3 regions of the Rossellomorea sp. NPDC071047 genome follow, and region 2 is predicted to be linked to each of the others. Evidence: riboswitches for the same ligand, from Rfam matches in the RefSeq annotation. Region 2 holds a riboswitch; each other region holds the start of a gene.
What was found. A riboswitch is a leader RNA that binds a small molecule or an ion and turns the genes downstream of it on or off. The one in region 2 is predicted to bind lysine.
Positions count from the first base shown of each region.

Region 1: it holds a riboswitch for lysine, as region 2 does, so the genes downstream of both, ACQKFO_RS12595 (Na+/H+ antiporter NhaC family protein) here and ACQKFO_RS00215 (aspartate kinase) in region 2, are expected to answer to the same signal.
Region 3: it holds a riboswitch for lysine, as region 2 does, so the genes downstream of both, lysA (diaminopimelate decarboxylase) here and ACQKFO_RS00215 (aspartate kinase) in region 2, are expected to answer to the same signal.

Region 1 covers NZ_JBNNJT010000003.1:104,311-114,622, forward strand. Annotated here, with positions in the region: gene lipA (lipoyl synthase) at 1-227, opposite strand, end outside; gene ACQKFO_RS12580 (M23 family metallopeptidase) at 496-1,455, shown strand; gene ACQKFO_RS12585 (methionine/alanine import family NSS transporter small subunit) at 1,503-1,610, opposite strand; gene ACQKFO_RS12590 (sodium-dependent transporter) at 1,612-3,138, opposite strand; gene ACQKFO_RS12595 (Na+/H+ antiporter NhaC family protein) at 3,446-5,011, opposite strand; lysine riboswitch at 5,127-5,309, opposite strand; gene yunB (sporulation protein YunB) at 5,389-6,153, opposite strand; gene ACQKFO_RS12605 (HD-GYP domain-containing protein) at 6,213-7,325, opposite strand; gene ACQKFO_RS12610 (YunC family protein) at 7,519-7,821, opposite strand; gene ACQKFO_RS12615 (bifunctional metallophosphatase/5'-nucleotidase) at 7,878-9,230, opposite strand; gene ACQKFO_RS12620 (sulfite exporter TauE/SafE family protein) at 9,258-10,082, opposite strand; gene ACQKFO_RS12625 (DUF72 domain-containing protein) at 10,104-10,312, opposite strand, start outside.
Region 2 covers NZ_JBNNJT010000001.1:36,576-46,887, reverse strand. Annotated here, with positions in the region: gene ACQKFO_RS00225 (succinate dehydrogenase cytochrome b558 subunit) at 1-335, opposite strand, end outside; gene ACQKFO_RS00220 (YslB family protein) at 687-1,124, shown strand; gene ACQKFO_RS00215 (aspartate kinase) at 1,214-2,452, opposite strand; lysine riboswitch at 2,645-2,823, opposite strand; one part of gene ACQKFO_RS00210 (IS3 family transposase) at 3,070-3,541, shown strand; one part of gene ACQKFO_RS00210 (IS3 family transposase) at 3,541-4,427, shown strand; gene uvrC (excinuclease ABC subunit UvrC) at 4,622-6,391, opposite strand; gene ACQKFO_RS00200 (hypothetical protein) at 6,388-7,866, opposite strand; gene ACQKFO_RS00195 (FTR1 family iron permease) at 7,979-8,962, opposite strand; gene ACQKFO_RS00190 (hypothetical protein) at 8,990-9,739, opposite strand; gene ACQKFO_RS00185 (glycosyltransferase family 2 protein) at 9,799-10,312, opposite strand, start outside.
Region 3 covers NZ_JBNNJT010000002.1:580,242-590,553, forward strand. Annotated here, with positions in the region: gene ACQKFO_RS10850 (helix-turn-helix domain-containing protein) at 1-488, shown strand, start outside; gene ACQKFO_RS10855 (sigma-70 family RNA polymerase sigma factor) at 843-1,379, shown strand; gene ACQKFO_RS10860 (DUF4179 domain-containing protein) at 1,360-2,760, shown strand; lysine riboswitch at 2,881-3,057, shown strand; gene lysA (diaminopimelate decarboxylase) at 3,173-4,459, shown strand; gene ACQKFO_RS10870 (GTP pyrophosphokinase) at 4,733-5,392, opposite strand; gene ACQKFO_RS10875 (S8 family peptidase) at 5,854-9,579, shown strand; gene ACQKFO_RS10880 (hypothetical protein) at 9,958-10,209, shown strand; gene ACQKFO_RS10885 (DUF1836 domain-containing protein) at 10,295-10,312, opposite strand, start outside.

The sequences.
Region 1 (10,312 bases), on a different contig from region 2:
ACTGCGCAGAAACGGCATGCTCTTGTACAAATATCTCCAAGAATCATGAAGGTAGCTGTTCTTCTAGTTCCCCAACATTCATGAATATTAGGACAACGAGCCTCTTCACATACCGTGTGAAGGTTGTTTTCACGCATCATTTTCTTCAAGCCCATATAGTTATCATTCGTATTCAGCTTAATTTTAAGCCAATCCGGTTTACGAATGTGTTCATCTTTCTTACTCATACCCCTCATCTCCAATCCTAAATAATTCTGACTTAGGCAAAGAGTGAAACGCTTTCTAAATCGTTCATCTTATGTAAAAAAAGCCATCATCAATATACTTCTTTTGTCACTTTATCATACTAAAAAAGTGAAAACAAGCATGTGATACCCTATTACCATTTATTGATGATTATGAATCCCGATGAACGATACAAACTAGTAGTAGGCCCCTAAAAATGGAGGGATTATTTTGTACAAACGATTGGTCTTAGCATTTGTGGCTTTTTGCATGTTGATAAGCCCTTGTCAAACCGTTGCTGCAGAAAAGCTGACAGACGAACAGATTCACACGAAAAGGATGGAGTTATTTCAAAAAAGCGCGGCTCTGACTCATATTCCCTGGTACTATCTTGCTGCTGTCGATCAGTACGAACGCAGTTTACGGTTTGCCCGCAAAGATAGGGAAAAGCCTTCTTCACTTATATCGATCTATATGGAGCCGGAAAAATGGGTCGGCCCTCTTAATCCTGACCGGGAAGATGACAACCCTGAAACGATAGCACTTTTCAACGGGATGGGCCGGGATGGAGACTTCGATGGAAAAGCCAGCCTGAAGAGTGATGAAGATATACTGGCTGCTTTGACAGATTTTATATTACGATACGGTATTGACCGGGATAATTTCAAGCTTGCTCTGTGGGACTATTACAAACGTGATAAAACAGTCAGTATCATCATGGGAAATGCAAAAATCTATAAACAATACGGGACCATCCATTTAAACCAGAAAGCCTTCCCACTTCCCCTCAGATTCAACTACAGTTACCGAAACACTTGGGGTGACGCCCGTGGCTGGGGAGGAAGACGTATTCACGAAGGGACGGACCTCTTTGCTGATTATGGTGTACCTGTAAGAGCGACATCGTATGGAATCATCGAGATGAAAGGATGGAACCGGTATGGAGGCTGGCGAATCGGGATACGTGACATTAATAATACGTATCATTACTTTGCCCACCTTAGCGGTTTCTCTAAAGATCTTCATATAGGTCAAGTGGTGGAACCGGGAATGGTTATTGGCGGTGTCGGGAGCTCTGGATACGGACCCCCAGGGACATCAGGGAAATTCCCTCCCCATCTGCATTACGGAATGTACAAGGATAATGGTTTGACGGAATGGTCATTTGACCCTTACCCTCACTTACGTATGTGGGAACGTCAAGACAGAATCAAAAGCAAAAAACGTTAAAAAAGCAGACAATGGTTAACCCATCGTCTGCTTCATCTTTTCACTCTTTACATCTGTTTTTTGGATTTGGAAACCGCGTTCATGATACTAGCTGCTAATCCACCCCAGATGATGACCATCCCTACAACCATCATTGCAATTGCGCTACCAGTCATGTTAGCTTACCTCCTTATAGCTTTCAGCTTCAGTTTTGGCATGCCAGCGTTTGAATGAGAAGGCTACACCTGCAAGAATTGCGAATCCTGCAACAAACCATCCGCTGTAAAGGATGAAGGCATCTGAGTAACCTCCATAGTTTCCAGTTTCAGTTTCAAATTCTCTTAATAAATTCATTTTGAATAATCCGAACATCATCCATCCAAGAACGATTGGTGTGATGACACCCAAGCATACTTTCCACCAGGCACCAAGCTGAATATCAGAGATTCCATTAGCGTGAGATTGGAATGTACCTAACTTGCGCAGGAACCAGGCAATCACTACTACTTCAACTAACCCCACGAATGCTACACCAAACTGGTTGATAAAGTAATCTGCAGCGTCCAGGAAGAGTAACCCGCCCTGAGTGGCAAATAAGATTGAGATGACCGCAGAAAGTCCTCCGCCGAATAGAACCGCTTTCGTACGGGAAATTCCGAACTTCTCAGAAACCCCTGCTACATAAGTCTCCGTAATCGAGATGAGTGATGACAGCCCGGCTAACACCAGGGAAGCAAAGAACAGGAATCCGAATAATCCGTTAAGTGCCGGGAATTCGTTAATGATTTGCGGGAATACCACAAACGCCAATCCAACTCCACCGCTTACTACTTCCTGCACCCCTACACCTTGAGATTGAGCCATGAAACCTAAAGCAGCAAATACCCCGATACCTGCAAGTAATTCAAACCCTGAGTTACTGAAACCTGTGATGAATGCATTATTTGTAATATCCGATTTCTTCGGAAGGTAACTGGAATACGTAATCATAATCGCAAATGCGATGGATAAACTGAAGAAAATTTGTCCGTATGCCGCTACCCACACACCAGGGTCAGCTATTTTGCTGAAATCCGGTTTGAAGAAAGCATCTAACCCATCCAATGCTCCAGGCAATGTTAAAGCGCGAACAACAATGATTAAGAATAAAATAACTAGTGCCGGAATAAAGATCTTATTCGCTACTTCGATTCCCTTCTTTACACCTTTGAAAAGAATCCCTAATGTAATCACCCATACCAATACAAGTGGAATGAATACTCCGGGAACGATACTTCCTGTCTGACCTGGATCAACCGTAAGCTTCAAATAGTCGTTGAATAAGAATGACTCTGTATCCTTCCCCCAACCTAAATTGAAAGAAAAAACACTGTACGACATCGCCCATGCGATGATGACGGCATAATAGGTAGATATGACAAATGCGATTAATACTTGCCACCAGCCAAGCCACTCAAATTTCCTATTAAGACGGAAATAAGATAGTGGTGCCGACCCACGGTACTTATGACCTAACGTAAATTCAAGCACTAATAATGGAATTCCCGCTGTAAGAAGAGCGAATAAATAAGGAATAAAGAATGCTCCTCCACCATTTTCATACGCTACTGCCGGAAAACGCCAAATGTTTCCCAAACCGATTGCTGACCCGACAGCAGCAAGAATAAATCCTGCTCGTGTTCCAAATTGGGCACGTTTCTCCATGTTGGTCCCCCCTAGTTCTTTTCAACTACCAATTTAAGGTATTTGAAATTTTTATATTTTCAGATTATTTATAATCTAAAGTCAGTATAGCTAGTTCCATGGCAATTGTCAAAGCTATTTTGAAGCTTTTATAGAGATTTTTTAAAATTGGGACAGGTACTATTTCACTATAAGAATTTTGTCGAAACATGAAGGATTAATGATCGGAAAGGTTGAGGTGGGTTTTGGGATACCGTCGCGGGTTTAAAAAAAAGCACGAATGCATAATAAAAAACCAGGAGCCGATGAGCTCCTGGTTTTCATTATATTATTGCTCTGAAACAGCCGGTTTTGCTTTTTCACCAAACAGAAAAGCGAATGCAACGATCAAAATGATCACAACCCCAAGGCCGAATAGTGTGCTTCCAGTGAATCCTAATACAAGATATCCAATTGAAGCAGCAACCGCTCCGATTAAGGCATATGGAAGCTGTGTAAGAACGTGATCGATATGATTGCTTCCTGCCCCTGTAGAGGAAAGGATGGTTGTATCCGAGATTGGAGAACAGTGATCCCCCAATACAGATCCAGCTAATACAGCAGCCATAGCAGGAAGTAAGATACTTACATCTGTTGCTGCTGCAATCTCCCCGGCGATCGGAAGTAAGATCCCGAAAGATCCCCAAGAAGTTCCCGTCGAGAATGCCATGATTCCGGCAACTAAGAATAAAATGACAGGAAGTGCCTGCATCGGCAAGCTTGATTGTTCAACCAGACCCGCAAGATACGTTCCTGTTTGCAATTGATCGATCAATGTGACGATCGTCCAGGCGAAGATAAGGATGTAAACGGCCGGCAGCATGGATTTGATCCCTTCCACTACTGCTACTCCAACTGCTTTACCTTCGATCCCTTTCAAGTTGACTTGACGAATGAAGAAGATCAGTGCAACAAGGAGACCGAATAATCCACCATATAATAATGATTTCGTTACATCTGTATTTTCAAAAATCGGCAGGATGTCAAATGATCCGACTGCTTGATAGCCAGTCCAGAGCATCATTCCAATTGTACCGATAACAAGTGCTACAATCGGCCAGACAAGATCACCAACTGATCCTTTCGAACTGACAGGCAGATCATTTTTTAATTCTCCTGGAATCTCTTTTTCAGGATCATAAAGGGCTCCCGTTTCAAGGGCTCTTACTTCATGCTCTTTCATCTTTCCAAAATCCAGGCCTTTAGCAGCAACCATGATTACTAGCAGAACAGCTGCCCAGACATAAAGGTTCATTGGAATCATTTGAACGAAGGCTGAAAATGCTGTGTACTCTGTGATACTGTGTGTAGCAAGAATCGAACCGATGATACCGATGATGTACGCTCCCCAGCTTGAGATTGGTGAAACGACACAAATGGGTGCCGACGTCGAGTCAATGATATAGGCCAGTTTTGCACGTGAAATTTTGTGGCGATCCGTAATGGGTCTCGAAACCTGTCCAACAGCAAGGGCGTTAAAATAGTCATCAATAAAAATTATGATACCTAAAACGGCTGCAAGAAGTTGTGCACCTTTTCTCGTTTTCACACGTTTCATCGCCCATTCACCGAATGCGCGGCTACCGCCGGAAATATTCACAAATGCAGTGATGACACCAAGAATGAGCAAGAAGAAAATAATATAGACATTCCAGGTGTTGAGAGCTCCATCTGCGACAAAGATGCCTTTAAAGGCGTCCCACATAAAGCTGAATGTTTTCGTAATTGAGAAATCTGCTAACAGAAATGCAGACGCAACGATTCCTACTCCCAGTGAAAGTAGAACCCGTCTCGTAAGTATAACCATAAGAATGGCTAAAAGGGGTGGTAATAGTGAGTAAATCGTGTTTTCCATAGTGTCCTCCTCCTATTTGATAGGGGGGAACCATCGTAGCATGATAGAGGATAATAAAAAAAGGCAACGATAGAGAAGCTATCATTACCTTAGTAAGTAATTTAAGTGCTCCATCACGATCTGTAGCTCCCCATTATAGAGATCCCCCTATAATGACAGTGTTATCCTTCTTCAAGATAACCCCAGCAAATACACATTCGACATGCATAATTACTTCGGCAAAAGTTCCCTTTCATCTGTTCTCACAGTTGTCATTCTCAAACAGCTTACTCTTGAACTCTGCGCCTCTACCCCATCGGACTGATGATGTGGTGTGTTATAAAATTTTCTTTATTAATATAACAAACTATCATTCTTTTGGCAACTTTTTTTCCTGACTAATTTGTGGGAATTTCAATAGAAGGACTGGATCCCTCCCCACCATTGTTATAAAACTGTGGTACATCCAGGTGAACGGTACCCATGGCAACCAGGATATCCTGCTTGATGGTTTCGGTTTTCGTTGCAAATGGAATGATGATCTGGACATTGACTTCAAGCTCGACAAACACTTTTACAACGGCATTATTTATCCCGAATTGCTCTACAGTAGTTTTAATATCAGAACGGACATCTCCGATCGAGTGAAAGCGAATCGGCACTTTCGGACCAAGGTTACCGAGTAACACGTTGTTGGTCGCTTGCCCAAGAGGGACAGAGTAAGTGATGCCCTTCGCTGCTTTTGACTTGCCTTCATCGATTTCCACTTCGGTAATAAATTCAAGGTTTTCTAAATTTCCTTCCTCTGCTTCTTGCAGGTTTTGCTGAACTAAGTTGGTGATTTCTGCCTGAACCCGGTTGATGGTCTGAGTATTATATTTAAATGAAACAATATCACCTTCTGTATTCTTCACTTCTTCCGTTATATCCGAAATATCAAGAACATCGGCAATTTTTTTGTTTATTGCTTTATTGATAACCAACGTACCGATCCTGCTGGTTTGAGTTTCAGCATAAGCAAGCAGTGTCGGTTTCAAACCTTTGTTAATGATCCACAATCCGAATCCAGTCGAAATCATAAAGAATAGAATCGTGATGATCATCACATAACGAAAAGGCAGCGGCCCTCCTCTTCGGGGTTTGTATGTTTTAAACTTTGACAAAAAAATCCCCCCTTACAAGCTATTTGTATGCAAAGTAAGAGGGGTTTAACGCAAAAAATTTATTTAATTTTAAGAGCTTGGGGTTCATAATCCGGATCAAATCCGGTAATCACCTTATCTAATTCCGTACTTAAATCCATGGGATAAGGAGTTTGTATTTCCTGTCCATCTTCTTCTATGATCCGGATCACCGGTCGATCCGTTACACCTTTATTTTGATCGGTCACAATTCCTTTTCGGCCATCATTCAGCTCCACGACCATCCCATTCGGATAAATGGCCACAGAAGACCTGAAGGCTTCAATCACATTTGTATCAAACAGGGTACCGCTTCCTGCATATAATACCTCCAGCGCTTGATGTGGAAGCATGGCTTTCCGGTATACACGATTTGACGTCATGGCGTCGAATACATCGGCCACCGCAATGATTTTTGCAAAGGGGTGGATATCCTCACCTTTGATACCTCGTGGATAACCGGATCCATCAAGCCGCTCATGGTGCTGGTACGCGCAGTGAGCAATGATCAGGGACACAGAATGAAGCTGTCGCAAAATCTCAAAGCCGTGTTCTGAATGCTTTTTGATTTCACAAAATTCGTCTTCTGTCAGCTTTCCTGGCTTCAGGAGAATTTCCTCAGGTACAAGCATCTTACCGATATCATGCAAAATTGCTCCCACGCCTAACTGCTCGAGCTGTTTAGTGGACAGTTTAAGTTCCAGACCTATGGATAACGTATACAAAGTCACATTGAATGAATGATGAAAAATATAGGAGTCATATGTGAAAACATCCGTCAAAATGGTTAGGAGATCATGATTCGCCTTCACTTCTGACAAGACTACATCAATCACCTGCTTCAATTGCCTGGCACTATCTTCAATCATGAGCACACCAGGTGGCGCCTTCGATACGCTTAGTTGATTAAACGCCATCTCTATATTGTTTACAGCTTGTTGTCTCACCTTACTCGAAACAGTTCCCTTTACATGGATTCCCTTCGAAAGGGAGTCTTCAATATAGACATACTGAATACTAAGCTCCTGCAACCTGAAAATCATGCGTTCTGTAATCGGAACGTTATCATGAATTAAAGCTTGACCTCTCATATTATATACGGTTGTAGCTAGAACCATGCCCGGTTTCAAAGCCCTAGTTGATATAAGCCTCATAGAATTCTCCTATGTAATTCTTTCATTTTTCGACAAAATTTCCTAGTATCTCCATTATAAAGGATAAAAACGTTCTTGCAAGGTGTATTTCCTGATATATTGTTAATTATTCATGAAAGAATATAGAGCGAAGGGTGATATTCACTCAACAAAAAACCAGCGCTCTCTAAAAAGCAACTGGTCCAATTTATACTCATATCATTTTCAACAATGCATCCCGGCCGATCATGCCCGGTGTGATGCCGCGATTTTCTGCCTCATAGGTGATGGATTCCAGAGGGGCGTCCAGGAGCTGATCGATTGTTTTTACACCGACGGCTCTGCCTGCAATGATTCCTCTGTCTTTCAACTTCTCATTTAGTAACGCTACGTCCAGTGCTCCACACATTATATATCCTATATCACTCGTCACAACGAGGAGATTGGTTTTGGGCAGTTCAACAGAAATCGCTAAAAAAGTATGTCCCTGAATGGTAATCGGAGATACATTCATCATGTGTCATCGCTCCTTTCCCTCATATGTATGATGTGAGGATGGAAACGGTGATACATTTACTGCTTTAATTTCCACTGAAGGATATCCCGTAAAAACTCAGGCATAAAGTATTTTTTCTCCAGCCTTTGAAGGTCTGGAAAGAAGTGGCCAAACGTGAACATATCCGGTAAGGCAAGCTTGTATATCTTCTCTGGATCAATCGGCTTTTCAGCGATTAAGATTTCAGGGCCATTGACTTGAATATTCGTATATACAAACCGTCCCATCACCTTTCCTCTGAACCCCAATCCTTTTACTTGAAGGTGCGGCCATTCCTCATTAAATGTTTGTTTAATTATTTCCTTCAGCTCTGCCCCCTTCATTTCGATTAGACATGGATTGATGGGATGGGGCAGGATACGGTGCAGATCCTGTTTCGTCACTGCCCCCTCATTCAGTCCATCAATGAGTAAGCCTGAATTGAGAAAGGCACAATCAGCCTCGCACCATTCAGCTAGAGCATCACATAACACATCCGGAAGTGGGGAAGGATTAAACCAATCCACTGCCAGGGGTTCGGCGAGATCGGTTACTTTTTCTCCTAACAAAGCCTCCCCCTTTTGATACCACTCGAGATTTTCCTGCTCTTCCTTTTCGACAGGGGGAAGCTCCTGCTGTTCATAAAGCTGTGCTTTTTTGCCGACAATCTTTTTATTGGTTGCGTCAACCTCTATCATCATATGACCGACATAATGACCATATTTTCCAGCTGCGCCAAGCATCGTCCCCTTAATTTCTTTTCCTTGATGCAACACATGATGGGTATGGGCTCCAAGGATAACATCAATGTCAGGAAATCGGGCTGCAATCAACTCATCATCCCGAATCCCCAGGTGGGAAAGAAGAATCACCATATCTACCTGGGGGTGAAGCTCTTGAACCAATTTTTCAAGCTCATCCATCGGAGATGTAATATTCCAGCCGAGGGCTTTATAAAAAGGTTTGAAATAAGCTGTCAATCCGATGACGCCAATATTCATTCCACTACTCGTTTGATAAATATGATGGGTTTTGACCCAGCTTGGAGGCTGCGACGACTGGTCTAATAGATTGCCTACTATCACGTGAAAATTTGCATTTTCATACAGGCTGTTTAAATCTTCATAATCCAGTGTAATTCCTTCATTGTTCCCAATCGTTACAGCATCAAAGCCGACTTCGTTAAGGAAATCTACGTTTCCTTTTCCTAAAGTCGCTTCACTCAATGGATGCCAGCGGTCTACATGATCACCGATATCAAATAGATAAACTGGTTCCCCTTCATCCAGATGCCATTGTTTTCTCATCTTCAAAAAATCCCTAATCCTTGACCAATGCTCAAAATGGCTGTGAAGGTCGTTTGTGTGATAAATATGAATGGTTTCTCTCACTATTTGCTCACTCCTATTGGAGGTATGTTATCCTGAAATACCTTGGTAAATCAATCTAATTCCAATTAATATTAATATAATCCGTAAAACACTCACTAAGACTTTTGATTCAAGCTTCGTATTCAAATAGGCCCCAAACTTCGCCCCTATCCAGGCGCCTGGAATGAGTGCAAGTGCATACAACCACTTTACATTGCCAAACATGACATGCGTTCCCGAGCTGACTAATGCCGATAGGAAAATCATGAACATGGATGTGGCGACGGCTACATGAGGCGGAAAAAGAAAAATCAAGATCATCGCAGGTACCATTAATGATCCACCACCTATTCCAAATAAACCAGATGTAAATCCAACTGCAAAGGCAATAGCCGCTCCTAATACAGGAGGATATCCATATCGGAAGGTGTTTCCGCCCGGATCGGTAAATTCCCGTTGAAAAGATGCATCCTTGAATTTCTCAATAGGCTTTAACTTGTTTCTTATCATGAGTACAATGGCAATCAGAATCATAAAAATACCAAAATATAAATTAAAGCTTTCCATGTTCAATCCCTTGTTTACCCATGCACCAAGTATTGAACCTGGCCCGCTTCCGGCAAAGAAGATCAGGCCGCTTTTATAATCGACGGTCTTATGCTTTAAATAAGCCAGGGTGGATGATAACCCTGTGAAAATCATAATGACCAATGATGTTCCTACTGCTGTCTGAGGATTCATTCCCTCAATCAAGCTTGTATATGCACCGAAATAGATTAGGGCAGGAACAATGATGACTCCTCCGCCCAGTCCTACAAGGGAACCTATCGCTCCTGCTAAAAGTCCGATCGATAGAAGAACGATCCATTCCATCTGTCTTTCATCTCCTGTCAGCTAAAATAAATCCAGTTGCTTTGGTGCAAGTCCTCCATATTCAAGGTCTAATAATTCAATGAGATCTTTCGCGTTGTCAGCGGCATCTCCACCCGAATTATTATTGAAAAGAATATATAGATCTTCAGTGGTTTCGTGCAACTGATGAATATGTGGAATCCATTCCTCCAGTTCAGCACGATTATAGCGATATAAATAACGAACCTCCC
Region 2 (10,312 bases):
CAAGTAACAAAAATAAATGTGATTACTCCAGACACACGTTGAAGTAAAAACATCCAGTTACGGAAATAACCAAACTTACTTGCATTGTTCTTAGAAGTGAATGCAATGTAAATTCCGTAGATTGCATGGAAATACAATGGAAGGAAGATGATAAAAATTTCAAGGATATAACGGAAAGGTAAACTTTCCATGAAGTGTGCCGCCTGGTTAAATGATTCTTCCCCGCCAGTGGCAAAATGGTTCACGACTAAATGTTGTGTTAAAAATAATCCAACTGGAATAACACCTAGCAATGAATGAAGCCTGCGATAATTAAATTCTCGATTTCCAGCCATGATTTACCCCCCTTAATGATAAAATATGAATTCGTTTTCTAATGCATTTATAAGAATGATTAGACGACGATACATATTTTATATTGTAACAATAATGTGACATGTCCATTTTACTCCCAAGGAGTGGAAGCGTCAAGAAAACGTATACATAATTTCGACAATACCGCAAAAATATTTTCAATTTATTGATAACAGAAAAGATGAGGTATTGCCACGTTAAATGTTCGAAAATTCAAATAAATATCAAATAAAAATTATATCACCAAAATATCCCAAGGTCATTTTTCAAGGTATGGGATGATAAATCCCCTTTTCATGTATATAATAGTTTTATAGAAAGAGGGGATTTACTTGGAACAGAAAAAAGAAGAAGTACATCAACCGTCCGTTCCAATCTTCGGATATGAAATGTTACGTGACATATTGATTCCAGAAATTTTAGGAAAGCACACACCCGATATACTATACTGGGGTGGAAAACAGCTTTCTCGGAAATTCCCCCTTCAGTCATCAGAAGAACTGATATCGTTTTTCGCTGAAGCCGGCTGGGGAACCCTTACACTGCTGGAACAAAAAAAGAATGAGATGACCTTTGAAATAAGTGGACCGGTGTTAGAACGACGCCTTGCTTTAAAGTCGGATGTAACATTCAAACTGGAAACTGGCTTTCTAGCCGAACAAGTACAGTTGCAAAAGAAATGTGTGGCAGAGGCTGCCGACGAACTACATAAACGGAGTCATTCAGTGAAAGTGATTGTTAGATGGGACGAGAAAGATAAAGTAGAATAGTACTTACCAACATCCTTTTCCTACTCTAATAAAGGGTTGCCCATGACGGGGCAACCCTTTTTCACTTGTTGCGTACTGTTCCTTTAGTATTATAACGTGATTTCTTCCATCTTCACCGCGTCCAGGTTAAATGCAGTATGTAGGACGCTTGCTGCTTTTTGCATATTTTTCTCGTCTACGACAGCAGATACTTTGATTTCAGACGTGCTGACCATTTTCACCACAATGTCGTTTTGAGCTAACACTTCGAACATTTCCGCTGCCACCCCTGGATTTGAGATCATACCGGAGCCAACGATCGATACTTTTGCAAGCTCACTTTCATGCTCAACGTGGGTAAAGCCTAATTGCTCTTTGTTTCGTTCCAGAACAGCAAGGGTTTCCTCCAGGTCTTGTTCTTTAATAGAGAATGATAGATTGGTCGTATTCTGATCGGTTTGGCTTTGAATGATAATATCTACATTCAAGTGATTTTTGGCTAAGGTGGTAAACACTGAAGATAGTCCCGTTAATGCGTTTCCTAGTCCAAATACAGTTACACGTGTGATTTCACCTTCAAATGCTACTCCTCTCACGATCAGGTTTTGTTCCATGCTTGCTTCCTCCTCAATATACGTTCCTTCAATTTTCTCAATACTCGATCTGACTTCTAATGGAATTTGATAATTCTTGGCAAATTCCACTGCCCGTGGATGCAGGACTCCGGCCCCTAAATTAGCGAGTTCCAACATTTCATCATATGAAATGGACGGTAACTTCCTTGCTCCTTGAATATAACGCGGGTCCGTTGTGTATACCCCGTCTACATCTGTATAAATATCACAGCGCTCTGCTTTCAGGGCAGCCGCGATCGCAACGGCGGTTGTATCTGATCCGCCACGACCGAGAGTTGTAATTTCCCCCGATTCCGTCATCCCTTGGAATCCCGCTACGATCACAACTCTTCCCGATTGAAGATTACTCAACATCTTTTCAGTATGAATATTGGTGATCCTCGCGTTGCTGTGAACGGATTCCGTCTCGATCCCGGCCTGCCAGCCTGTGAATGAAATGGCATCGTGTCCCGATTGAATCAGGGCCATCGTGAGGAGCGAAATGGTGACTTGCTCTCCTGTAGAGAGAAGCATATCCATTTCTCTCTTACTTGGTTGCGATGTAATTTCCCTTGCCAATCCAACGAGTGTATCCGTCGTTTTCCCCATGGCGGATACCACGACCACAACATCATTTCCTCTTTCTTTTTCTTCTGCGATTCTTGACGCAACATTTTGAATTCTTTCCACAGAACCTACTGAAGTCCCACCGAATTTTTGAACAATAATACTCACTGCTTCTCCCTCTTTCTCACTTGAGTGCTTGGTTAAGACTCATCCTTTGATGGTGAAGAGTACAATCACAATCATCCTAAACGTTCATGGAACAGGTTCATCACCTGTGCTGGATAATAAAAAAAGCAATGAGAATAATATCTCATTGCTTTATGAACATACAGCAGAACATACTAAATAGGTTCATGGGCATTGTGAGATAGCTCTCCAAGATTGAATCATCTTGACAATCCTACATTTCTTAAACGTAGAACCAGCGGAATCAGCATGAGACCAAGACCACTTCGGCGAATCTCCCCTTTCTAGGCATCTCAACAGAGCTCATACTCCTCTTTACCTGTACTTTTGAAGTTCGCACCTCTATCACCACTTTAAAAAGTGATAATGTTATAAATTTTCGTTAATTATAGCATAGGGGGAAAATTGATTCAATGTCTAATTGAAACAATATTTTATTTTATTATTCATTGGTGAGCTGTTTTGAATGAGCATGCGGTGGGTGATTTCCGCTGCAGGTGCTCGCTTTCCGCGGGGCGTGGGTTGAGCCTCCTCGGGCTAAATGAACTGCACCCCTATTGTTGGACAACAAAACCAACAATAGGAGGGTGCATACACATATGGCCAAGTTTACCCGAGAATATAAACTTCAAATTGCTAAACGTTATCTAAATGAACTAGTTAGTTATCGAGATCTTGCGAATCAAGTAGGCGTAGATCAATCTGTTCTGCGTTACTGGGTGATGTTAGTTCGACATCATGGTGACCAAGCATTTGTCTTTCCCTATACAAACTATCCTTCTGCCTTTAAACTGAGGGTAATTCAATATATTACGGAAAAGAATTACTCTATTCGAGAGGCATCAGCCATTTTTCATGTCCCCGATCCTTGTATGGTTCGTAGGTGGATGAAAAAGTGGGAAAGAGCTGGAGAACATGCCTTCGGATCATTAGAAATGAGGCCTTCTACAATGACACCTAATCATAAGAATAAGAAGATCAAAGATAACTCTTCTAACCAAACGATGGAAGATATGAAAAAAGAACTTGAATACCTTCGTATGGAGAATGCGTATTTAAAAAAGCTAAACGCCTTAGTTCAGGAAGAACCATCACCAACGAAATCAAAGCGAAAGTAGTATTTGAACTAAGGAACGAATTCCAGGTGACTCGGATGATAAAAGTAGCTAAGCTGTCTAAAAGCACTTACTACCACATCATCAAAAAATTAGACCAACCAGATCCAGATCGTAAATGGAAAAGAAGAATTAATTTCATCTACCACAAACACTTAGGGCGCCTTGGGTACCGTCGCATTACGGACGTTCTTCAAGCAAAAGGACACGATGTGAACAAAAAGAAAGTCCTTCGGATCATGAGAGAATTGGGCCTTAAATGCATTGTGCGAATGAAAAAATATAAATCCTACAAAGGGAAAGTTGGAAAAGTAGCTCCCAACATCCTAAATCGCCATTTTAGAGCAGATAAACCTAATCAAAAATGGGTGACAGACATTACGGAGTTTAAACTGTTCGGTCAAAAACTCTACCTCTCCCCCATTCTAGACCTATTTAACGGAGAGATCATTACCTATACGCTCCAATCCAGGCCGACATTTGACTTGGTGGAGACGATGTTAGAACAAGGATTAAAACATGTAAATGAAGGCGATGAGCTCTTAATCCATTCAGATCAAGGATGGCATTATCAAATGGCCCAGTACCGAAGGACACTGAGAAACCATAACATTACCCAAAGTATGTCTCGTAAAGGAAACTGTTATGACAACTCCGTCATGGAAAACTTTTTTGGGATAATGAAGTCTGAATTCCTTTACTTACAAGAATTTGATAGTATTGAGCATTTTAAGGACGAATTAAAAAAATACATGTATTACTACAATCATCTGAGAATCAAATCAAGGTTAAAACGAAAAAGTCCGGTAGCTTATCGAGTGAGTGCTGAATTAGCTGCTTAGAATTTAAGTGTCCAACATTATGGGGCCAGTGCAAAAGCCCTGTGGGGTCTCAACTTCCACGCGTTTCCCGCAGGAGTCGAGCACCTTCCGCTCCAATCAACTCTGCTAATTCAAGGTATTACTTCTACACCAAACACAAACATCACATACCTAATAATGACTTAATCAATAGTACTTCACTGATTTCTAACATTCTATTTTAATTTCTGCACCAATTCCTTAGCAACGGCTTCAGGAATCCCTATCTCAATAAATTCTTCCACACTGGCTTCTTTCATTTTCTTCATAGAACCAAAGTGCTTTAGAAGTTGCTTCTTCCGCTTTGGTCCGATGCCATCAATTTCATCAAGAGTTGATTGAAATGCGCTTTTCCCTCTGAGTTGTCGGTGGAAGGTGATGGCGAATCGGTGGACTTCATCCTGGATCCGCTGAAGCAAGTAAAATTCCTGGCTTCTCTTTTCAAGAGGAATGATTTCCAAAGGATTTCCATACAGCAGTTCCGATGTCTGGTGCTTATCGTCTTTTGCAAGGCCGCCCAGTGGGATATCCAACCCCAATTCATTCTCGATGACATCCCTCGCCGCTTCAATCTGCCCTTTCCCACCATCGATGATGATGAGATCCGGTAAAGGGAGACCATCCTTCAAGACTCTCGTATACCGTCTGCGAACAACCTCACGCATGGAATCATAATCATCAGGACCCTTCACGGTTTTGATTTTGTACTTTCGATATTCTTTCTTCGCGGGTTTCCCGTCAAGAAACACAATCATGGCAGACACGGGATCGGAACCTTGGATATTCGAGTTATCAAATGCTTCGATCCGGAAGGGAGTATAAATGCCCATATGTTCCCCAAGGCGCTCAATTGCCTTAATCGTTCTTTCCTCATCTCTTTCGATCAGGGCGAACTTTTCTTCCAGGGCCTGCTTCGCATTTTTCTCGGCGAGTTTCACAAGCTCCCTCTTCTTCCCCCGCTTTGGCTGGGTGATTTTCACGTCTAACAGCTTAGCAGCCAGTTCCTCATCGATCACTTCCGGCAAAAATATTTCCTTTGGCTTAAAGTGATTTGATTTAGAATAAAACTGTCCTAAGAACGTAAGGAATTCATCCTCCGGTTCATTGTATAGAGGGAACAGTGACACATCCCGCTCAATGAGCTTGCCTTGACGCACCAAGAATACCTGAACACACATCCAGCCTTTATCAACGGAATATCCGAACACATCCCGATCAGTGAAATCGGTCATGGTCATCTTTTGCTTCTCCATTGTCGCTTCAATGTGAAGGATTTGATCGCGGAATTCCTTCGCTCTCTCAAATTCCAGATTCTCTGCTGCCTCATTCATTTTCACGGTTAATTGATTTTTGATATCTTTGTATCCGCCATTCAGGAACCTGGAAATTTCGTCAGTCATTTCTCTATATGTGTCTTTGCTTACTTCTTTGATACAAGGAGCCAGGCATTGACCCATATGATAATAAAGACATGCCCGGTCAGGAAGGGTAGTGCATTTTCGTAACGGATACAGACGATCCAGAAGCTTTTTTGTTTCATTTGCAGCTCCTGCGTTGGGATACGGACCAAAGTAACGCCCTTTCCCCCTTTGGACTTTGCGGGTCGTAATAAGTCTTGGGTGTCTCTCGTTAGTTAACTTGATAAACGGATAGCTTTTATCATCCTTTAACATGACATTGTATTTAGGATCATATTTTTTGATCAGGTTCATTTCAAGCACCAGGGCTTCCAGATCAGATGAAGTCATGATGTATTCGAAGTCCTCAATTTCTCCTACCAGCCGTTGAGTCTTGGCATCATGAGAACCGGTGAAATATGAACGCACACGATTCTTCAATACTTTTGCTTTACCCACATAGATAATCGTACCTTGTCTGTCTTTCATTAAATAACAACCGGGCTGATCCGGTAATAGAGCTAATTTATTCGTAATGGTAGGGTTCATCGACTCTCTCCCTTCTTGTCTGCCCATTTATAGACGGTGATGGTTGAATATACAGGATCAAATAGCTCCTGTGAGTGGAATACTTGGACTTTTTCTATTTTTTCATCAAGGTTTTCAATACCCTGTTGTTTGAATCCATTAACCACTGCTCCGGTCAAATAGATTTCTTTATTCATATGCTGAATGTCTTGAAGGAATTGAGAATAGGTTAACACTCGCTTATGTGAGTATGGTGCATCCAGATAGGAGTATACTCTTGTTTCTTCCCATGTGTATACCATAATCGGACTTTCCTCATTTTTTTCTGAGAAGTATGACTCTGTTTTGTATACGGCGGGTAGAGATGAGTGATAGTCGGTCAAGACGCCCACACTCGTTCCTATATGCAAAATAAACCAAAGGCTCAGGGTGATGATCTTCATTGTATTGAGGTTTTTCATCCACCCTATCAACATGAAAAACCCTACTATTATGGCCAGAGGCAGAATATGTCTCGGTTTATCAATATTTTGTGCAAATAATCCCCAGATAAAATAGGAGCCGAATGAAATCAGGAGCAATATAGTGCCTGGACCAGGTCTAGTCCACTTTCCAGTCTTTTTTACACTCAATAAAACCAGAAGCGCCGTGATGACCATAATAGAAAGTGATTGTGTAAATAATCCGTTCCAGCCTATATTGATAAATATATAGTTCCATAACCTTTCAAAATATCCTGTATCGGGCTCTACCGTTCCTCCCCATTCCGTAAAGTGTCCGTCGGTAAACCCAAAGGCAATCTGTAGCAGGGTCTTGAGGCTCCCTGCATTGGCAGCCAGTGCCGATAGCCACACTCCTTGTGAAAGTACGAGAAGAGTCAGATGAAAAGCGATGGCTTTCATTTTTTCTGAACCATTGCCACTCTCCTTCCAAAACAAAAACCAATAGTAGAGGATCCCCGCACCAAATCCGATATAAGATAATCGTATACCCATCAAGATGGCAAAGAGGAGAATGGGAAGGACAGCCGCATCCTTCGTCTTCCGTATCATAGCCTGGTGCAGACTCCATAAGTACCACCATAATACCGGTATGGCAGCACCTTCACTCATAGCTTGAACGGTCATCGCACTCGGATAAGAAAGGGAAAATAGTAATAGCGTCGCAATGATGGCTTTTTTTCTCTCTAGGTAATGGCCAAACAGCCAATAAACAGGAAGAATCGAGCTAACCAGCAATATCGTATTTAAAAGTTGGAGGGATAGAACCGCGTCAGCTATAAAAGTGTGAACCATCATCCCCCCGAAAATAAAAAAAGGATATCCTGGAAAATGAGGCTGCATCTTCAATAAATCAAATTCGATGACTCCCAGAGCATAATCGACTTCATCCCAGCTTGAAGCATAGGGCGGAAGCAATATAAGTCTGTATATGAAGTACAGGCTGAATACAGCCAGTATACTTAACATCCACTTGTTCAAATGTTTATCGATCATTGTTTCTCTCCTGTTTCTCTCCAAATAAAAACCAACTCAGTTTGGAAACCTTCTTAGCCTATTGTAAGGCTTTCTTAGAATGGTTTCCAATCATGAGTTGGCTCAGGGGGATTTAAGCATTTATTGAATTCACATCATCCGATTTTTTGATTGTCTTTTTCTGTTGTTCCATCCCTGCAGGCACGGACTTTCGTTTAAATGGGTTAATGAGTTTATCCGTTCGGATCAGGTAAATCCATAAGAATACGAATCCGAAGTAGAACCAATAGGCAAGCACCTGTTCAATCGTTGGATTATGGCTATAGCCGAACATTGCCGCCATGAACAGCCCGACTTGACCGCTGATCAGAACCTCATTACCCGTGTCTCTCTCATAGTGAAGCTCATCTTGAAAGTGTTCAGGCATGATCTCCACCAGATTATATACCTCCGCAGGCTTCCCTTCTGCTGTTGTGTATAAAGAGCCCATGATCCCAAGATCCTGAAGAATCCCTACTCCTTGAACAAGTAACCCGGCTGCGATGAACATGATCAGCAAACCTGTCACATTAAAGAACGTTTTCAATTTGAATTTCATGGCACCTGAGAAGAACGCATATCCAAGGACCATGGCAAGTAATAATCCACTGAGTGCCCCGTAGCTTGTGAATACTTTCGTTACGTCTCCTCCACTGATGGCAGCGAAGAAAAATACGGTTTCGACACCTTCACGAAGGACGATCAAGTATGAGTGAATGATCATCGCTGATACGCTGCCTGCCGTTAAGGCTGCATTGATTTTCTTCTCCATTTCAGTGTTGATCCCTTTGGACTGCTTCCTCATCCAGCCAACCATATGAGTCAGAAGTAAAACGGAAGCAAACATGATCCCCACCTTCAAGTAAACTTCAGCTCCAAAACTCGAGAACCCTGTCAGGACGACCTGGAACAGTAAAGCAACCAAAAAGCTGGATACAAGAGCAAGCAATACTCCTACATATACCCATTTCTTATACTTGTCTGCTTTTAATCTTGTAAGATAAGATAGAATCAACCCTACAATCAAAATCGCTTCTAAAGACTCTCTCAGTGTAATCAAAAACGCTTGAAAATCCACTTTATTTCCCCCTTTGATACCCCGGTGCTACTGTTTATTTTTACGTTTATTGATCGTAATCAGTATGATTAGAATCAAGACCAGTGCTAGTGAGAAGTAGAGCCAGAAGCTTGAGCTTCCCCCTTCACCTATCCCATCTAAAAATCCAAGATTCTCTTCGTTCAGATGACTTTCATCCGCTTTCTCAGAAGGAATCGGAAATAACGGTCGAAGTTCTTTAATGATCGATTCAACTTCTTTATCGAAAGCTTCAGGATCATTATCTTTGCTTCCAATCCCGAACAAACCGGGATTTCCCAAGGAATTTAACGCAGTATCGAATGCTGCATATATCTTGTCTGCCTCTTCCTGGCTTTTTTCTTCAACAACAAATGGTTCCAGTACATTAAACGTCCCTCTCGCTTTAGCAAGAAGAAGTTTCGCCTGCCCATAATCGTCGAATTGCTCTTGAGCGAAATGCAGTCTTCTTTCGATATTCAGCATCAACGCTGCTCTCCAGCTTTCTAATAAAAGATCCTTGTCTTTTTCCTCGAAAGCTTTTTTTATATCGGGCTGCACCTTTGAAAAATATAGTTCAAAATCTTTTTCATACGAATCATATATTTTCTTTGCGTTATCCCAGTCATCATTCTCTAAGCTGTTTTCCAGCTCTTTATACGCTTCAGCGATTTTCTCTTCCCCTGGATCCCCATAAGAATAAGCAGATGCCTGTGACGGGATAAATATGTAATTGAGAATAAATATCAGTGAAAGACTAAAAAAAAGGCTTTTTTTCATATGGAAATCCTCCTGTATTTTCAATGATAATGATTATCATTATACTTGTCAATACGATTTTAAAGGCCTTCAATGGATGTTGCAGAAATTTTGTGAACATTATAATCTATATCCACTTTTTCAACAGGCCGTTTCATTTCTTGTGCGATAGCCGGAAGCACATTAAACATATAGGCTTTGAACTTGATGAAGGATTGTCCCTTCGTCCGGACTCTATATTCAATCGGAACTTCCATCATTCTGAAACCTTTACGCATGATATTTAGAGTCACCACTTGAGCATAATTATAGTCATGAATGATTTCTGCATGTTCCATTACTTGTTTAGAGAATGCCCTCATCCCTGATTGACCATCATAGATCCAGGTTCTCAGCAACACACATTGTAGTAAGGTAAAACAATAATTACCGAGGCGGCGATGGATCCTCATTCCGTCGATGGTCCCCTTAAAGCGGGATCCCATTGTATAGTCTGACTGATTCGTGAAGATCGGCTCTAACAGCTCAGGAATTTGAGATGCAGGATATTCCCCATCCGCATCAATCATGACACCGATATCCGCTCCTTTTAGC
Region 3 (10,312 bases), on a different contig from region 2:
AGATGGCGGCCATGACCGATGTCAGTACTTTGACACTGGGCAAGATCGAAAGGGGAGAGGCGAATCCATCTTTGACGATCATCTGGAAAATCGCGAATGGTTTAGCTATCCCCATATCTGCCCTCCTCGTGGAAAAACAAGAAGTCCAGATCTCCCGGAAAAATGAAGGGAGCAAAGTGATCAGTGCCAATGAGTCCTTGACCTTGGAACCGATGTTTACTTCTTCTGGCTATAACTCATTGGAAACCCACAGGGCCTTCCTGAAACCGGACAGTGAGTACCGTGCCGATGCCCACCAGCCCGGGGTGATTGAATTTGTCACCGTGATGGAAGGAAGGGTACGTGTTAAAGTGCAGGATGACGAATTCGAGCTAGGTCAGTATGACTCGATCAAATTTCATGCGGATAAAGGGCACAGCTACATCAATATGGAATCAACGGAAGCGGTCCTGCATTTTGTGATGATTTACACGGGACGGACAGATTGAAGCTTATCAATGGGGATAAGCTTCTTTTTTTGGCAAAAAGCCTAACGATGTAGGTTAAAAACGGTTTTTTCAAACGTTCTTTGGCTTTTGGATCATTTACATTCAATCTTCGTGGCGGCTGACCCCATCCAATCTAATTAATTGCGTCAGAATCATCCATGATTGCGTCATTTTCGAGGGGAATTGCGTCATTATCAAAGATAATTGCGTCGATTTTATATTTAATGCGTCTCTTTACATGATTTATGCGTGTTTTTGAAATATATGGTAGACACCACCTTTTCCACCACACAAAAAATTCCTTGAAACTTTTCCCACCCCACCGGACTCTAATGAATGACAGGAGGTTAATCAATGGATGTAAAACTTGTAAAAAAAGCAATAAAGGGGAATGAACAGGCATTCGAAAGGCTGATCCACTCAGAAAGTGAGAAGTTGTATCGGACGGCATTTCTATATGTAAGAAATAAAGAGGATGCTCTGGATGTTGTGCAGGAAACGGTTTGTAAAGCATTCACCTCGATATCCCGGTTGAAAAATCCGGAGTATTTCAGCACCTGGCTGATCAAGATCCTGATACATACGGCATACAGCATCCTAAAGAAACAAAACCGGCTCGTGCTGACAGGAGATGAGTTTCTCGATACCGCCATCGTCTCAGAAGAACAGGATGTAGAAGGGCGGATTGACTTGATTACAGCTATGGCGTCTTTGAATCAAAACTATCGAACGGTCATTATATTATTCTATTTCCAGGGTCAGTCGATCAAGATGATTGCTGATACGATGGGTACGCCTGAAGGGACGGTCAAGACGTATCTTCACCGGGCAAAGCTGGAATTGAGAATGCTATTGGAAGGAGTGAATCAGTATGGACAAAAAATGGTTTGAGGAAGAAATGAACAGCATCGAGGTACCAAAAGAAGAGGTTTTTGAGGCGGTCTCAACAGGAATACAAAAAGGTAGAAAACAAAAAGTCCGGAAAAAAACAGCCAAGATAAGTGCCGCTTTTACCACCGCTGCTGCCTCCATGGTACTCATATCGGGCTTCCTATTCGCCCCTGTGAACAATGCACTGGCCAAACTGCCTGTACTGGGCGGCATTTATGAAAAAGTAGGTTCCCAGGTCGGGAAAGAACTCTATTCAAGCGATAAAGTGACGGAAGTTAATCAGGCCGCCACTTCCAACGGTGTCGATGTAATGATTACAAGCACGTATTATGACGGGAACATCATCGGGGTCACCTTCAAGGCGAAGGGTGATGACCTTTCCATTGAACATATGGACGAAGGGAATCGTCCAGTGAACGGTTACAGCTATCACCTCTTCGACGGGAAGGATCAGAATCAATGGGGGTCGGGAAGTTCGGGTCTTAAAAAAGACGGGGATGAGTTCATAGGCTCGATCGAATTTTACCGGGACGGGAAAGAACCGCCGGAAAACTTCACCCTTCCGTTAACTTTCACCCATATGGCCGACGTGAAAGGTACCTGGACCTTTGATGTACCGGTCAAGAGGATTCCATCAGAAAAGATCCAAACAGATGTAAGGACAGAATCGCCCCATGGTGAATTTGAGCTGCAAGTGACATCTGTCACTAAAGGAAAAGCTACGACTACACTGGAGTATACATATTCGGTGGAGTCTGAGAAAGATACGTTAAATCTAATCGTGTTTGATGACCTAGGGAACCGGTTATCAAAGTCCAGTGCAGAGACACTGAATATCAAAGAAGTTGACGGTGATTATCAAAAGACTGTCAGGGAGCTGTTCACTAGTAAACTCAGTGATAATGCACAGTCGCTGAAAGTCCAAGCTGATATGGAGCGAGTAGATGAAGACGGCATCATCTCACTGAAGGATTCACCTCCATTCCAGGTGAAGAGCCCTCGTTTTGGTTATCAGGTCAAGGTACAAGATATCCAAAACGTAAAAGGGAAGGTGACACTGGACTTCACCCTCGATGCCATCAAAGAAAAACAATTCAAATATGACATTTTAGAGAATTTTGCTCAATTCATTCAGGTGATCCCATCAAAAGATATAAAAAGAAATGCAAAGGATGAATTGGATTATAATGAGATGTTGAATCATATGATCAGAAGTGCTAAAACGAAAACAGTGGATAAGGATACTCTCCGTTATCAATCCACGTTTACGTTACCTCAGGATGCCAGCCTTGAGGACTACTCTCTAATTGTTCCATTCGAGACATTGAGCAGAAATGATAAGCCGGTCAAAATGAAACCGTTCGAAATCAATCTGAAATAAAATGATCCACGAAATCCCCGGGCTCCATTCCGGGGATTTTGCCTATTTCTCTCTCAAAAACCAATTGACAACTATTTCAAGCGAATGTTATAGTAATTCAAACAAAATAATACGTCACTCTCTGATAATAGAGGCGCGAGTATGATGAGTATCTTCTTTGAGAATAATGGATTCTGAGAAAAGAAGGGAAAGGCAGATCGCCGAAGCAGAAAATAGCCAATTCTATTTTTTGTTGGGCCAGCATTGAAGAAATGCTGGACTGTCACAATGAAAAAGTTGTGGAGCACTATTGAAGAGATGTTAATACATAGTCTTCATCATGTTTCCAAAACTTTTGATGATAAACCGTATGAGCATCGCTTCATACGGTTTTTTTGTGTTTTTTTAGAGAGAGTCAAAAGGAGTTTAGGATATGAGTACAGTTGATGTAAATGTTCACGGAAATCTTGAAATTGGTGGGATGAGTACGGGTGAGTTGGTGGAAACCTATGGGACGCCTTTGATGGTCTACGATGAAAGAATGATCCGTGAGAATGCGAAGTTGTTCAGGGATGCATTCAATGAAAGTGGTCTGAAGTATCAGGTGGCGTATGCAAGTAAAGCGTTTCTATGTAAAGAAATGGTGCGACTGGCTGAACAGGAAAGTTTATCTCTGGATGTTGTGTCCGGCGGGGAATTGTATACGGCATTGGAGGCGGGATTTCCCGCTGATCGCATTCATTTCCACGGGAACAACAAATCGGAAGAGGAACTCATAATGGCGTTGGAAGCAGAAATCGGCTGTTTTGTCGTAGATAGTTTCCTCGAGCTTGAACTGTTGCATGACCTTGCAAAGGAACGTGAGCAACAGGTTCAGATCCTGATCAGGGTCACACCTGGCGTCGAAGCCCACACTCATGAATACATTACGACGGGGCAGGAAGATTCGAAATTTGGATTCAGCATTTCGAACGGGCAGGCAAGTACGGCGATCCAGCTGGCTATCCGCAAGCCATACTTCTCATTGCTTGGGCTCCATTCTCATATAGGATCCCAGATTTTTGAACGGGAAGGGTTTGATCAGGCGATTCAAGTACTGGCTGATTTCCTTCAGAGAATTCGTATCGAATTTGACGTGACCATGCCGGTGCTGAATATCGGCGGAGGATTCGGTGTCCGGTATACGGAAGAAGACCAGCCCTTGCCGATTCCAACTTATGTGAAATCTATTACCGATAGTGTGAAGAACTATTTTGCAAAGAATGAATATCCTCTTCCTGAAGTATGGGTGGAGCCGGGCCGGAGTATGGTGGCAGAAGCGGGTACGACGTTGTACAAAGTGGGATCAAAGAAAATCATCCCGGATGTGCGTACGTATGTCGCGATTGACGGAGGGATGACGGATAATATCCGCCCCGCCCTATATCAGGCGAAATACCATGCGGTCCTGGCCAACCGTCCACAAGAGGAATGCACGGAGCTTGTGAGTATTGCAGGGAAATGCTGTGAGTCAGGTGACATGCTGATTTGGGATCTGATGCTTCCCCCGACGAATTACGGTGATATACTGGCGGTGTTCAGTACAGGAGCCTACGGGTATTCGATGGCGAGTAATTATAACCGGATCCCCCGCCCTGCCGTTGTGTTCGTGCATGATGGGGAATCACGGGTCGTGATCGAACGTGAATCGTATGCAGATTTAGTTCGGAATGATCGATAAATAGGGTTGGTTTTCCCTTCCTGTTATGGAATGGGTACTAGTTCCTGCCCTGAAAGTCCATAGCTCAAACACACATCTGTATAAAAAAGAAGGCTGCGTCTCATTAGACGCAGCCTTCTTTTTTATCTATTCATAAATCCTCTTCCGAAAGTATTGTAAGTAATGGATGAACCTACCTGGTGGGACACAGGGATAGGTACTCTGTCCTGGTCTGAAGATCCAGATTTGACCCACAAAGAAGCTGCATTGAAGCATACAACCCTCTTTATATCGTCAATCCTCCTCTTTTGAGAGCTGCATCAGAAATTGATGAACCTCATTCGGCGTCATCAAACTTGAATCCTCTCCATCCTCTTTTTTTAATATATTGATTTCATGATTGAGCTGTTCCATTTTGCGATCAAGTAAAGCCGCCTGTGTAGCGGCTTCCTTCAACCCATCCTGAATATGGGAGGGAATCTGCTTTTTATATTTGTAGTAAATTTTATGCTCGAGACTTGCCCAGAAATCCATGGCGATTGTGCGGATCTGAATCTCCACATACACGACTTCCACGCGATCCGTCAAAAAAATCGGAACCTGAACGATGAGGTGAAGGCTTTGATACCCATTGGGCTTCGGAGTCTTGATATAGTCCTTCACTTCCACCACCGTAATGTCATGCTGGGATTGAATCAAGTCCGACACCTTATAGATATCCTCGATGAACGAGCAGGTGATGCGTACGCCTGCAATATCCCGGATTTGTTCTTTCATCTGATCAAAGGAAGGTTTCATGCCCTTCTTTGACATTTTCTTCAGGATACTTTCAGGGGACTTTAGGCGGGTCGAAATGTGTTCGATCGGATTGTATTCATGGATGACCTGGAATTCCTCCCTTAAGATATTGATCTTTGTCCGGACTTCTTCAAGGGCGAATTTATATGAAAGCATGAAGCGGTTCAGGTTCGTTCTCAGTTCTTTAAGGTTAATCTCATTCACGTTGACTGCTCCCTTAGATTGTAATGGTATCAGTATATCCAATTTGCCCCCTCGGCATCTAGTGTGGAAACGTGACAAATATGTATCTATTTTCATAAGTAAGTTGAATGAAATCGAGTAATCACATGGGGACTAGTTCTCTACTCCCGAAAAATAACCCCAATTGAGTATTGGCTGTGCTGAGACTTACAATTTAATTAACCACAGACATACAAAATGACTCCTAGAGAAACAAGCTTGCATCCCCGTATTAGCATACGACTATGTAAACTGGGAGGTGATCACTGACGAATTCATCCTGGTAGTCTACTTAAATATTTTTAGGACTACATACCTTCTTTATTTTTCCCTCAGCAAGAGTCTACTCATATGAATCAATCAACTGACGAAATGAATAGAATAGGAGAATGTTCATGAAAAAGCTTAACGTGAAACCACTTCTTGTTGGATCGATTGCTGCGACGATGATTTCAGGTTCGATGTTCCAGGTGGATGCACTCGGTATCTCTTCCAATGGGAAGGAACTCGAGGAGTCTAATGTTGATAAGAATGAAGTTATCAAAGGGGAACATACCATCACCCTCATCACTGGTGATGTGGTAAAGGTGTCGACCCTCCAAAATGGCAAACAAATCATCAATGTGGAGCCTGCTGATAAGAATGGCGAAGGTGTCCGGGTCATGACCATCAAAGACGAAACTTTCGTATTCCCGAACTCTGCCATGCCTTTTATGGCCGCTGGAAAAATGGATGAAGACTTATTCAATATTACAAAATTGATCGAGTATGGGTATGATGACAAGAATCAAGCGTCTGTACCTGTCATCGTAGAATACAAAGAAACCAAGGCTAAGACTTTCTCAGCAGCTCCGGCCCCAAAAGGATCGAAGAAAGTGAGGGACTTGGAAAGCATTAATGGAGCGGCCCTTTCTGCAGAGAAGAAGCAGGCAGAATCGTTCTGGAAAGACGTCACTGTTCAAAGCGAAAAGAAAGATTCGGAAAAAACACCCCAATTTGAATACGGCGTTGATAAAATCTGGCTGGATGGCCGTGTAGAAGCAGCCCTTGATCAAAGTGTACCGCAAATTGAAGCGGATTCCGCATGGGAGCAAGGTTTTACAGGAGAGGGAGTCAAGGTTGCCGTACTTGATACTGGAATCGACTCGGAGCATCCGGATATAGCAGGTCAGATTGATGATGCTGTAAGCTTTGTACCTGGTGAAGAAGTGAAGGACGTCAATGGTCATGGAACCCACGTTGCCTCTACCGTTCTTGGAACCGGTGCGGGCGATGGAAAACATAAAGGTGTCGCTCCCGATGCCCGATTACTAGTTGGAAAGGTATTGAGTGATCAAGGATTTGGGCAGGATTCCTGGATCATTGACGGAATGGAATGGGCTTCTGAGAATGCTAAAATTGTCAACATGAGTCTTGGAAGCGATATGCCAAGTGATGGGACAGACCCAATGGCAGAAGCTGTGAATAGACTGACAGATGAAAATGGAACTTTATTCGTCATTGCGGCCGGCAACAGGGGCGGGGAAGGTACGATCGGTTCCCCTGGTGCAGCAGATTCAGCCTTGACGGTTGGTGCAGTGGATAAAGAGGATGAACTGGCGTATTTCTCTTCCAAAGGTCCACGCTATGGGGATATGGGGCTTAAACCGGATCTTTCAGCTCCAGGTGTGGGAATCGTGGCGGCTCGTTCCCAATACTCCAGTGGGACCGGAGATTACAAAAGTTTAGATGGTACATCAATGGCGACTCCACATGTTGCCGGTGCAGCTGCCATTTTAGCAGAAAAATACCCTGAATGGGATGGAACGACATTGAAACAAGCTCTGATGAATACGACAAAGAAGCTTGATGGTTACCAGCCTTATCATGTCGGAACAGGACGGGTGGACGTAGCTGCTGCACTGGATACACAGGTTAGGGCAACGGGCTCGGTCTCATTCGGATTCTTTAAATGGCCTCATGATCAAGCAGTTCCAGTAGAAAAGGTAGTGACCTATACAAATGATAGTGAGGAAGAAATCACTCTTGAACTGGAGTCAACCTTTACAAATGCGGATGGAGAAGTGGCACCAACAGGTATGCTGACGGTCTCTGATCAAACTGTTACGGTTCCAGCAGGCGGAACGGTGGACGTGAATGTAGCACTCGATTCCAAGCTTGGAGAATCAGGGTCACGCTACCAAGGATTCCTGACAGCCAAAAAGGACGGAACAGAACTCGTACGCACCACGATGGCAATGGTCAAGGAAGAGGAAAGATATCCTCTTACATTGAATGCAACCGATCGTGACGGATCGAAAGGACAGGCTTATGTCGTACTGTTCAGTGAAAAAATGGAGCCTGAAGTTTTCGCTGTCGATGGTTCATTAGAACTTCGTCTGCCGCCTGGTACGTATTCCGCCATGTCACTTATGGATGTAGATGTGGACACGGATCAAGCAGGTGTAGCCCTTGTTGGAAATCCGGAAGTGAAGTTGAACGGTCCAAAAACCGTCGAGTTGGATGCACGAAAAGCGAAGGAAATCAAAGTAGAGGTACCGAAGAAAACAGAAGCGAATTATCGACGGATGGAGTACCATCAAACCATCGGTGATATGCCAATGACAAGTTTATATTTAATGCCGGTGTGGGTCGATAAACTATATGCCGTACCGACCAAGGAAGTGAAAAGTGGATACTTCGAGCAGCTGACACGCTGGCGCCTGACCAAGCCACTGTTGACGATCAATTTTAACGGAAAAGAATTGGATGATATCCCGTTAGCCGGAAGTACCTTATTGGATGGAAAATATAATCTGTCCACCGTGTATGCCGGAAAAGGAAGCGCTGCAGACTTTGATCGATTAAAGGCAAAAGGAAAGGCTGTCGTTGTGGATCGAAATGCAGAAGTGAGCGTTTCAGAGCAAGCAACAAATGCTGCAGCTGCAGGAGCAAAGCTGGTTATCGTTGTGAATAATGAAGATAAAGAATTCAGCGTATATGCAGGAACTCCGGACTATACAGACAATCCACTAGCTGTTGCAGCCATCAGCAAAAAAGAAGGGGATAAGCTTGTAAAGGCGGTCCGTTCAGGGAATATAAAGCTGAAGGTGGAAGGGAACACTGATTCTCCATACGTGTATGACCTTATGGATGTCCATGAAGGATCCATCCCGAAGGACTTGACTTATGCACCAAAAGGCAAGGATTTAGCGAAAATAGATACGCGCTACAATTCACATATTGAAACGGATGGGGGAGAATTCCGTTATGACCTTCGACCACATACAATGGGTGCGGTAGGTTTCCTTCAAAGGCTTTCAATGCCAAGTGCCCGTACTGAATATGTATCGGCTGTAGAAGGTACAGGCTGGTATCACCAGGCAAATGTACTTGATGCAACGTGGGAGATCCGTCAACCACTCGTTACGTATACAAAAGGACAAAAAATCACAGAAAACTGGTTCTCACCGGTCGTCCGACCAAGTCTTGGACAGGGCTACTGGGGTCCTAGAAGACAAGGGGATTCTCTCCAAATCAATGTCCCTGCATGGGCTGACGCAGGTAAAGGGAACACTGGCGGTACGGAATATAATGTATCTGTCCAAAATCAGACCACGCAATTGTACCGGGGGGAGACATTACTGAAAGAAGGAAAAGGCCAGGCGATTTATGCTTTCGGAATCGCACCGGAGGAACGCACCCAGTTCAGATTCGTTACAGAAGCCAAACGTGATGAAGAACGCTGGAATACATCTACGCGCACGCATACAGAATGGACTTTCTGGACAGAAGCATCAGAAGAATGGCAATATAACCTTCCATTCCTTACACTTGACTACAAAGTGGATACAGATGTCAACGGAGATGCTTTAGCTAACCGTCCGACTAACCTTGAATTATCGGTTGGCAAAGTAGAAGATGCGATTGGCTATGGCAATGTAGAAGGCGCTACCTTGGAAGTGTCCTTCAATGAAGGGAAGTCATGGAAGAAGGTGAAGCTGAACCAGGATGGCGATACATTTAAAGCATCTGTTCAGAATCCTAAGAGCGCAACGAATGTTTCATTGAAGGTTAGCGCGTGGGATGATGAGGGGAATAAGATCACACAAGAAATTATTAAGGCTTATGGGTTGAGATAATTAAGAAGGAAAGATGCCTCGATAAAGTGGAGGCATCTTTTTTTATGTCGCAATAGGAGAGGAACAGTCAATGAAAAAGCAGCCCTCATCGATTTAGAGAAACTGACGGAAATTCAGAGGAAAAGAGGATCCCTCAGGACGGTCATTGAAACTTTTTGAGCACATATCCGTATAGTATAATGATAGATTTTAATGTAATTCGTAACAGGGGGTGTTTCTTTGAAAATAACTACCTATAGAAGCATGACAGAGTCAGGTTTGAATAAAAAAGTGAATAACTTCTTGGAAGATCAGACCATTGAAATAATCGATGTTAAATTTTCAATGACCATATTTGATTACGGAGTTATGATATTGTACAAAAAGAAGGAGCAATAAATGAACAGAGAATTAGAAAGCATTTTCTTCCTGCCCATTTGGATTGGAACATGGATTGAGGAAAGGATTGGACAAGGAGTAAAAGGGGTCATCAGTTACGTGGTCATTTACTTCATTGTAACGTCATTCCTATCCATCATTACGAATGGGATAGAAGTATGGTTCATCAATCAGATGTTTTCCTTTTTCAATACATATCTTTTGTTAGGGATGTTATATGTATTTTTTAATTATTGGAAGAGATCAGAGTAGAAATCCTAACTGAAAAGATATCTAGATTTTCATCAAGAGGGACGGACCTTCATTTGCAAAATTGAAGGTCCGTCCCTCTAAAACATTAAGATAAAGCATCTTG